2 linked regions of the Ketobacter alkanivorans genome follow. The protein of the gene in region 1 binds, or shares a complex with, the protein of each later gene. Links are inferred from orthologs where the notes say so. Each region holds a gene or a part of one and is shown in the gene's direction. Other genes may lie near its edges.

What was found. Proteins that work in one complex are often made in the same cells at the same time.
Region 2: the proteins of dapF (region 1) and Kalk_RS13660 are in contact, whole or in part, in a solved structure (PDB 5YGU), measured with the Escherichia coli proteins. The link is inferred for Ketobacter alkanivorans from one-to-one orthologs.

Annotation. Positions count from the first base shown.
Region 1 is NZ_CP022684.1:2,136,600-2,140,146, forward strand. What follows is about bases 549-3,547. They hold dapF (diaminopimelate epimerase), read left to right. Parts: upstream 549-1,632; coding sequence 1,633-2,463; downstream 2,464-3,547. Other genes in these bases: lysA (diaminopimelate decarboxylase), read left to right, coding at 549-1,633; Kalk_RS09245 (DUF484 family protein), read left to right, coding at 2,460-3,152; xerC (tyrosine recombinase XerC), read left to right, coding at 3,166-3,547. Outside these bases: Kalk_RS09225 (winged helix-turn-helix transcriptional regulator), read left to right, coding at 1-74; LPS translocon maturation chaperone LptM, read left to right, coding at 165-392; more of lysA, read left to right, coding at 389-548. UniProt on the Escherichia coli protein: Involved in the succinylase branch of the L-lysine biosynthesis and in the biosynthesis of the pentapeptide incorporated in the peptidoglycan moiety. Catalyzes the stereoinversion of LL-2,6-diaminopimelate (L,L-DAP) to meso-diaminopimelate (meso-DAP).
Region 2 is NZ_CP022684.1:3,177,804-3,181,100, forward strand. What follows is about bases 1-2,749. They hold Kalk_RS13660 (RNA pyrophosphohydrolase), read left to right. Parts: upstream 1-985; coding sequence 986-1,513; downstream 1,514-2,749. Other genes in these bases: Kalk_RS13650 (imelysin family protein), read right to left, coding at 1-115; Kalk_RS13655 (histidinol-phosphatase), read right to left, coding at 94-750; ptsP (phosphoenolpyruvate--protein phosphotransferase), read left to right, coding at 1,557-2,749. Also shown: more of ptsP, read left to right, coding at 2,750-3,297. UniProt on the Escherichia coli protein: Master regulator of 5'-end-dependent mRNA decay.

The DNA of each region.
Region 1 (3,547 bases):
CGCGCCAATTTGTAGATTCCACCCTGGGCAGGTTAGCGCAATGGGAAACAACCTTTGGCATAGTGGCCACCTGACACATTCAGCCCAACCGCCGTGGTTACGACAATCCTCGCAACAGGGTATAATCAAACAAATTTTACCCGATTCGGAACCTCACAGAATTCATGGCTTTACGACATCTGCTGGCGGGGCTATGCCTGCTACCTGCTTTGATGCTTGCTGGCTGCGGCCAAAAAGGCGCACTTTACCTGCCGGATCAGCTGCCTCCCTCCCGCGAAGCGCAACCCTGCCGCACCCCCAGCTGCGCAGCTCTGCAAAAACCAGCGCCGGAAAAAGACAAGAACAGTGAAGAGTCAACCGAACAAACTACTCTGGAAGAGACTCCTGAATGAGCGCTTTTGAATACCAAAACAACGAGCTGTTCGTGGAACAGGTTGCCGTTAACCGCATAGCAGAAGCGGTAGGCACACCCTGCTACGTATATTCCCGCACGGCACTGGAACAGCAATGGCAGGCCTTCGATCAAGCCTTCGGCGATCACCCTCATCTGGTGTGCTATGCCGTAAAAGCCAACTCCAATCTGGCAGTATTAAATGTTCTGGCCAAGCTGGGTGCCGGTTTTGATATCGTGTCCCAGGGTGAACTGGAGCGCGTTCTTCGTGCCGGGGGCGACCCCGCCAAAGTGGTTTTTTCGGGCGTGGGTAAACTGCGTGAGGAAATGCTACGTGCCCTGGAAGTGGGTGTATATTGCTTTAACGTAGAGTCCGAGGCAGAGCTGGAAATTCTCAACGAGGTGGCCGGGCAAGCAGGCAAAGTTGCAGCAATCTCACTGCGGGTCAACCCGGACGTGGACGCTCAGACCCACCCTTACATTTCCACCGGTTTGAAAGAAAACAAATTCGGCATCGATATAGACCGGGCCGTAGCCGTATTTGAACGGGCGGCGCAGCTACCGAACATTAAAGTCAGTGGTATCGATTGTCACATTGGCTCTCAGCTCACCACGGTAACCCCATTTATGGATGCCATGGATCGACTGCTGGAGCGAATTGATCAACTGGCCGCTCAGGGCATCCATATTGATCATGTGGATATTGGTGGCGGCCTGGGCGTACGCTATCGGGATGAACAACCCCCAGCCCCCAGCGAGTACGTGAGTGCCCTGCTGAAGAAACTGGGCGATCGTAAATTGAAAATACTGATGGAACCCGGCCGCGCTATAGCCGCCAACGCCGGCATTCTGGTAACAGAAGTGCTGCTGCTGAAATCCACTGAAGTCAAAAACTTTGTGGTGGTGGACGCTGCCATGAACGATCTGATTCGCCCATCCCTATACAGCGCCTGGCAAGATATCATCCCGGTCACACCCCGAGCGGGCCAAGGTTCAGCCTGCGACATTGTTGGCCCTGTGTGTGAAACCGGCGATTTTCTGGGTAAGGATCGAGAGCTGTGCGTAGAACCCGGTGACCGGCTTGCTGTGTGTTCCGCTGGCGCCTATGGTTTCGTTATGAGTTCCAACTACAACACCCGCAATCGAGTGGCAGAAGTCATGGCCGACGGTAATCAATTTCACATCATTCGCCGCCGCGAAACCTACGATGATCAATTTGCCTTGGAATCCCTGGTGCCCTGATGAAAGTTGAATTCACCAAAATGCACGGGCTGGGCAACGATTTCATGGTGATAAACCAAGTCACCCAGAACATCCAGCTTAACAGTGATCAAATCCGACGTCTTGCCGATCGCCATACTGGCGTAGGTTTTGATCAACTGTTAATGGTGTCGCCGCCAACCTCACCTGATGTGGATTTTAAATATCGTATTTTCAATGCCGATGGCAGCGAAGTTGAGCAGTGCGGCAACGGTGCCCGCTGTTTTGCTCGCTTCGTCAAAGAAAAAGGGCTTACCCATAAAGAGGTGATTCCAGTTGAAACCAACACCGGCAAAATAGAGCTGAAACTGGTGGGGCACGATCTGGTCACAGTCAACATGGGCGCCCCCATTCTTGAACCACAAGACATTCCACTGCAGGCAGAAAGCCGACAGGCGCTGTATAAGTTCAACGTCGACAGCGACATTGTAGAGCTGGCCTGCGTCTCCATGGGCAACCCTCACGGGGTGCTTCAAGTAAGCAATGTAGACACCGCGGCGGTGGAAAAGCTGGGCCCAAAACTGGAGGCTCACCCACGCTTCCCCAACAAAGCCAATATCGGTTTCTGCGAAATTGTGGATCGGCGCAACATCCGCCTGCGAGTGTATGAACGCGGCGTAGGGGAAACCCAAGCCTGCGGTACCGGTGCCTGCGCTGCAGCAGTTGCCTCAATTGCTGCTAATCTTGTGGATAACCAAGTCAACGTTTCCCTGCCCGGGGGCACACTGCAAATAGAGTGGCAGGGGGAAAACCAACCGGTATTGATGACCGGTCCGGCTACCACCGTGTACGATGGGATTGTATACCTATGACCGAAACCACAGCTGAACGAAAACAAAAAGAAATCACGCTTACAGCAGCAGATGTTGCTAATTATCTGCGGCAGAACCCGGGGTTCTTTTCAAACCGGCCCGACATTCTCTACGACATGGAATTACCCCACGCTCAGGGCAGTGCCAGTTCGTTGCTGGAACGACAAGCCAACGTGCTACGCACACGCAACACCGAGCTGCGCCACAAGCTGAATGATTTTGTCAGCATCGCCCGTGACAACGACCGTTTGTTTAATCAAATCAAAACCCTGGGCCTTTCGCTATTGGAAGCCAACAGCGTTGCTGAGATCAGCAGCCGCCTGCGCCAAATTCTTACTAAAGATTTTAAACTGGATGAAGCAACCCTGTTTCTATTCAAGCACAGCAACGAGAAAGGCCCATTTACGGTTACCACCCAAAGCAATGTGCAAGGCGCGCTGGGTGACCTGTTGCGAGGCGAACGCATTATCTGCACCACATTACGCCAGCGTGAAATGAAATTTCTGTTCCCCGGCTATGGGCGGAACGAGGGCTCGGCTGCACTGATACCACTGCACTTCAATGGTGATCTGGGCTTGCTTGCCGTCGGCAGCCATGACCCCAATCATTTCACCTCTAACATGGACACCCACTTCGCCCGCTATATAGGCGACATCCTCAGTCGACGCCTGTACCACTTCCTCAAGTAGGCCGGACAGCCTGATGCACGAAGAGGAAGATCTTACAGACAGTATCCTGCGCTATCTGGATCATCTCACCCAGAAGCGCATGCTGTCTGCCAACACAGTAGAAGGTTACCGCCGCGACCTGCGCCTGCTCACCGAGTACTGCGCCCAAAACCAAATCCATTGCCACAACCAAATCCAACCCCACCACATTCGCGTGCTGATCGCCGAGCGCCATCGCAAAGGCAGTAAAAGCAAAACCCTGCAACGGCTACTGGCCAGCGTACGCGGACTGTTCGGCTTTCTGATCCAGCAAGGACAAACGCAACACAACCCCGCTCACGGCATTCGCCCTCCCAAGGGAGAAAAAAAGCTGCCGCACACCCTGGATGTGGATCAAATGAATCAATTACTTAACA
Region 2 (3,297 bases), 1.0 Mb from region 1 along the record:
GCTGTGTTTCGGCCTTGGGCGCAGGCGCCGGATCATCGCAACCGGCGCTGAACAGTAAGGCTGTAGTCAGGCTGGCTGTGGCCAGGTGCAGCGTTAGTCGCGCAGGGATATGCATGGCCAGCCTCGTTGTTGGGCTTCTGCGGTCAGGCGTTCATCGCCATCCACCACCACCGGGTGAGTCACTGCTTGCAGCAGGGGGAGATCGTTGATGGAGTCGCTGTAAAAATAGCTGTTCTCCAGGTTCTGCCGGGTCTGCTGTAACCATTGGTTCAGCCGGGTGACTTTGCCGTCTTGATAGCAAGGCGTGCCCACAATTCCACCGGTGTATGCATCCCCTTTGATTTCAGGGTCGGTGGCGAGGATGTCGTCTACGCCCAGGGCTTTGGCTATGGGCTGGGTAACAAAGCCGTTGGTGGCCGTGATGATTAACAGGTAGTCACCTTGTTGGCGATGGTGTTGCAGCAGGGCATCGGCCTTGGGCAGGCGCATGGGTGCGATAACGGTGTGCATGAACTCCGCGTGCAGGGTGGACAGCTCATCCAGGGAAAAGCGAGTCAGCGGCTTTAGGGCGAAGGTCAGATATTCCATGATATCCAGCTTGCTCTGCTTATAAAGTTCATAAAAATGATCGTTCTGCGTACGGTAAAACGATTCATCCACGATGCCTTTTTTCACCATAAACTCGCCCCAGGCGTGGTCACTGTCACCGTTCAGCAGAGTGTTGTCTAAATCGAAAATCGCCAGGCTCATGTCTGTTCACTTCGTATACATAATGAAAGTTGCGGGCAAGTTTATCAGGTCGCCGCGACAGGGAAAACGAGGCAGGCCCGCTCAAACAATTAAAAGTTTAGAAAAATCAAATAAATAGTTCTATAGTAATAAGAAATTGAATTGTAATGTTATTGCACGGGGTGCGGTAAACCCAGTTGTGCGATCGGGCAGACTAGGGTATTTATAATCCTAGTGAAGATTTGGAACCATTAACGTGATTGATGAGGACGGATTCAGGCCGAATGTCGGGATCATTCTGGCTAACGCGCATGGGCAGGTGCTTTGGGCCCGGCGGGTTGGACAGGATGCGTGGCAGTTTCCTCAAGGTGGTATCTCGGTGGATGAAACGCCAGAGCAGGCGCTCTACCGGGAGCTACGTGAGGAAATCGGTTTAAAACCCGAGGACGTACGGATAGTCAGCTCCACCCAGGGTTGGCTACGCTACCGTTTGCCCAAGCGCTTTCTGCGGTATCGCAGCAAGCCGCTGTGCATTGGCCAGAAACAAAAGTGGTTTTTGTTGATGCTGACAGGCTGCGAGAGCCAGGTCAGTTTTGAGCATGGTGATCCGCCTGAGTTTGATGGCTGGCGTTGGGTGAGCTACTGGTATCCCCTTAATCAGGTGGTGTCATTCAAACGCGAGGTTTACCGCAAGGCACTGAAAGAGTTGGCGCCATCCCTGCATGCTATAGCGGTGGAAGCGTGTGATAGTAAGGCCAACGCCAAAACAATAAGAAATCAGTAACCGGGCACTTACTTAATAGATAGTCGGCTGCGAGAGCTTTTCTATGCTGGAAACCTTAAGACGTATCGTGCAGGAGGTGAACGCCGCCCCTGACTTGTCCTCTGCCCTCAGTGTGATGGTGACTCGGGTACGTCTTTCCATGGGCACAGAAGTGTGCTCCATATATCTGCTTGATCACACGATTAATCGCTATGTGCTGATGGCCACCGAAGGCCTCAACAAGGAGGCAGTGGGTACCGCAACCCTGCATTTCTCCGAGGGTCTGGTGGGGCAGGTGGGTATGCGTGAAGAGCCCATTAACCTGGATGATGCCCCCAGCCACCCCAAGTTTCGCTATCTGCAGGAAACCGGAGAGGAACCGTTTCACTCATTTCTGGGTGTGCCCATAATTCATCACCGCAAACTGCTGGGCGTTATCGTGGTGCAGCAGCGGGACAGTCGTCGCTTTGATCAACAAGAAGAAGCCTTTCTGGTCACCATCTCGGCCCAGTTGGCGGCGGTGGTGGCCCATGCCGAAGCTACCGGTGCCATCGACGGCATATTTGGCGGTGGGCTGGGCAATGTAACCACCAAGTTTGATGGTGTCGTTGGCTGCATCGGGGTTGCCATTGGTAAGGCCTTTGTGGTCTACCCGCCCGCAGAATTCAAATCTGTGCCTGACCGCGCAGTAAAGAACATTCGCAAAGAGCTGGGCGCTTTTAATGACGCCTTGAAAAAAGTGCGCATGGATATTCGTGCCCTCAGCGAAAAAGCCTCCCTCACCTTGCCCCCGGAAGAACAGGCCCTGTTCCAGGTCTATGAGCGCATGCTGGATGACAATGCGCTGGCAGGCGAGATCCGTGCCCATGTGCAAGCGGGCAATTGGGTGCAGGGCGCTTTGCGTGAAGTGGTCATGAAGCACGTCGCCGCGTTTGAGGCTATGGAAGATTCCTATTTGCGGGCCCGGGCGTCCGACGTTAAGGATCTGGGTCTGCGTATCCTGGCCTATCTGCAAGAGGCCAAAACCCTAAACGCACCGATCCCGGATCAAGCCATCGTAGTGGGGGAGGATATTACCCCTACAATATTTGTTGATATTCCCCGGGAGCGTATCGCCGGTATTGTCTCTCTGCACGGTTCCAGCAACAGCCATATGTCTATTGTGGCCCGCTCGTTGGGCATTCCTACAGTGGTGGGGGTGGGTGATTTCCCGCTGTCCCGTCTGGAAGGGCTCAACCTGATTGTGGATGGTCATCGCGGTGAGGTGATCATTGAGCCCAATCAGGAGGTAGTGCGCCAGTATCGAGCCATTATCAGCGAACAGGAAGAGCTTTCCAAAGAGCTGGAATCGGTTACTGATCTGCCCTGTGAAACCCTCGATGGCCACCGCATCAATATGTTTGTGAACACCGGTTTGATGGCTGATGTGAACATTTCTTTGCAGCGGGGTGCCGAAGGGGTTGGCCTGTATCGCACCGAGATACCCTTTATGGTGCGGGATCGCTTTCCGTCCGAACTGGAACAGATGGAGATTTACCGGCAGCAGCTGGAAGCCTTTTATCCTGCTCCGGTGACGATGCGCACCCTGGATATTGGCGGTGACAAATCCCTGCCCTATTTCCCCATTCAGGAAGACAACCCCTTCCTGGGTTGGCGCGGCATTCGGGTTACGCTGGATCATCCGGAAATCTTTCTGGTGCAGATTCGCGCCATGCTGTGGGCCAGTGAGAGCCTCGACAATCTGCGCATTATGCTGCCCATGGTGAGCTCGGTGATGGAGATCGACGAAGCCATGCACCTGATCC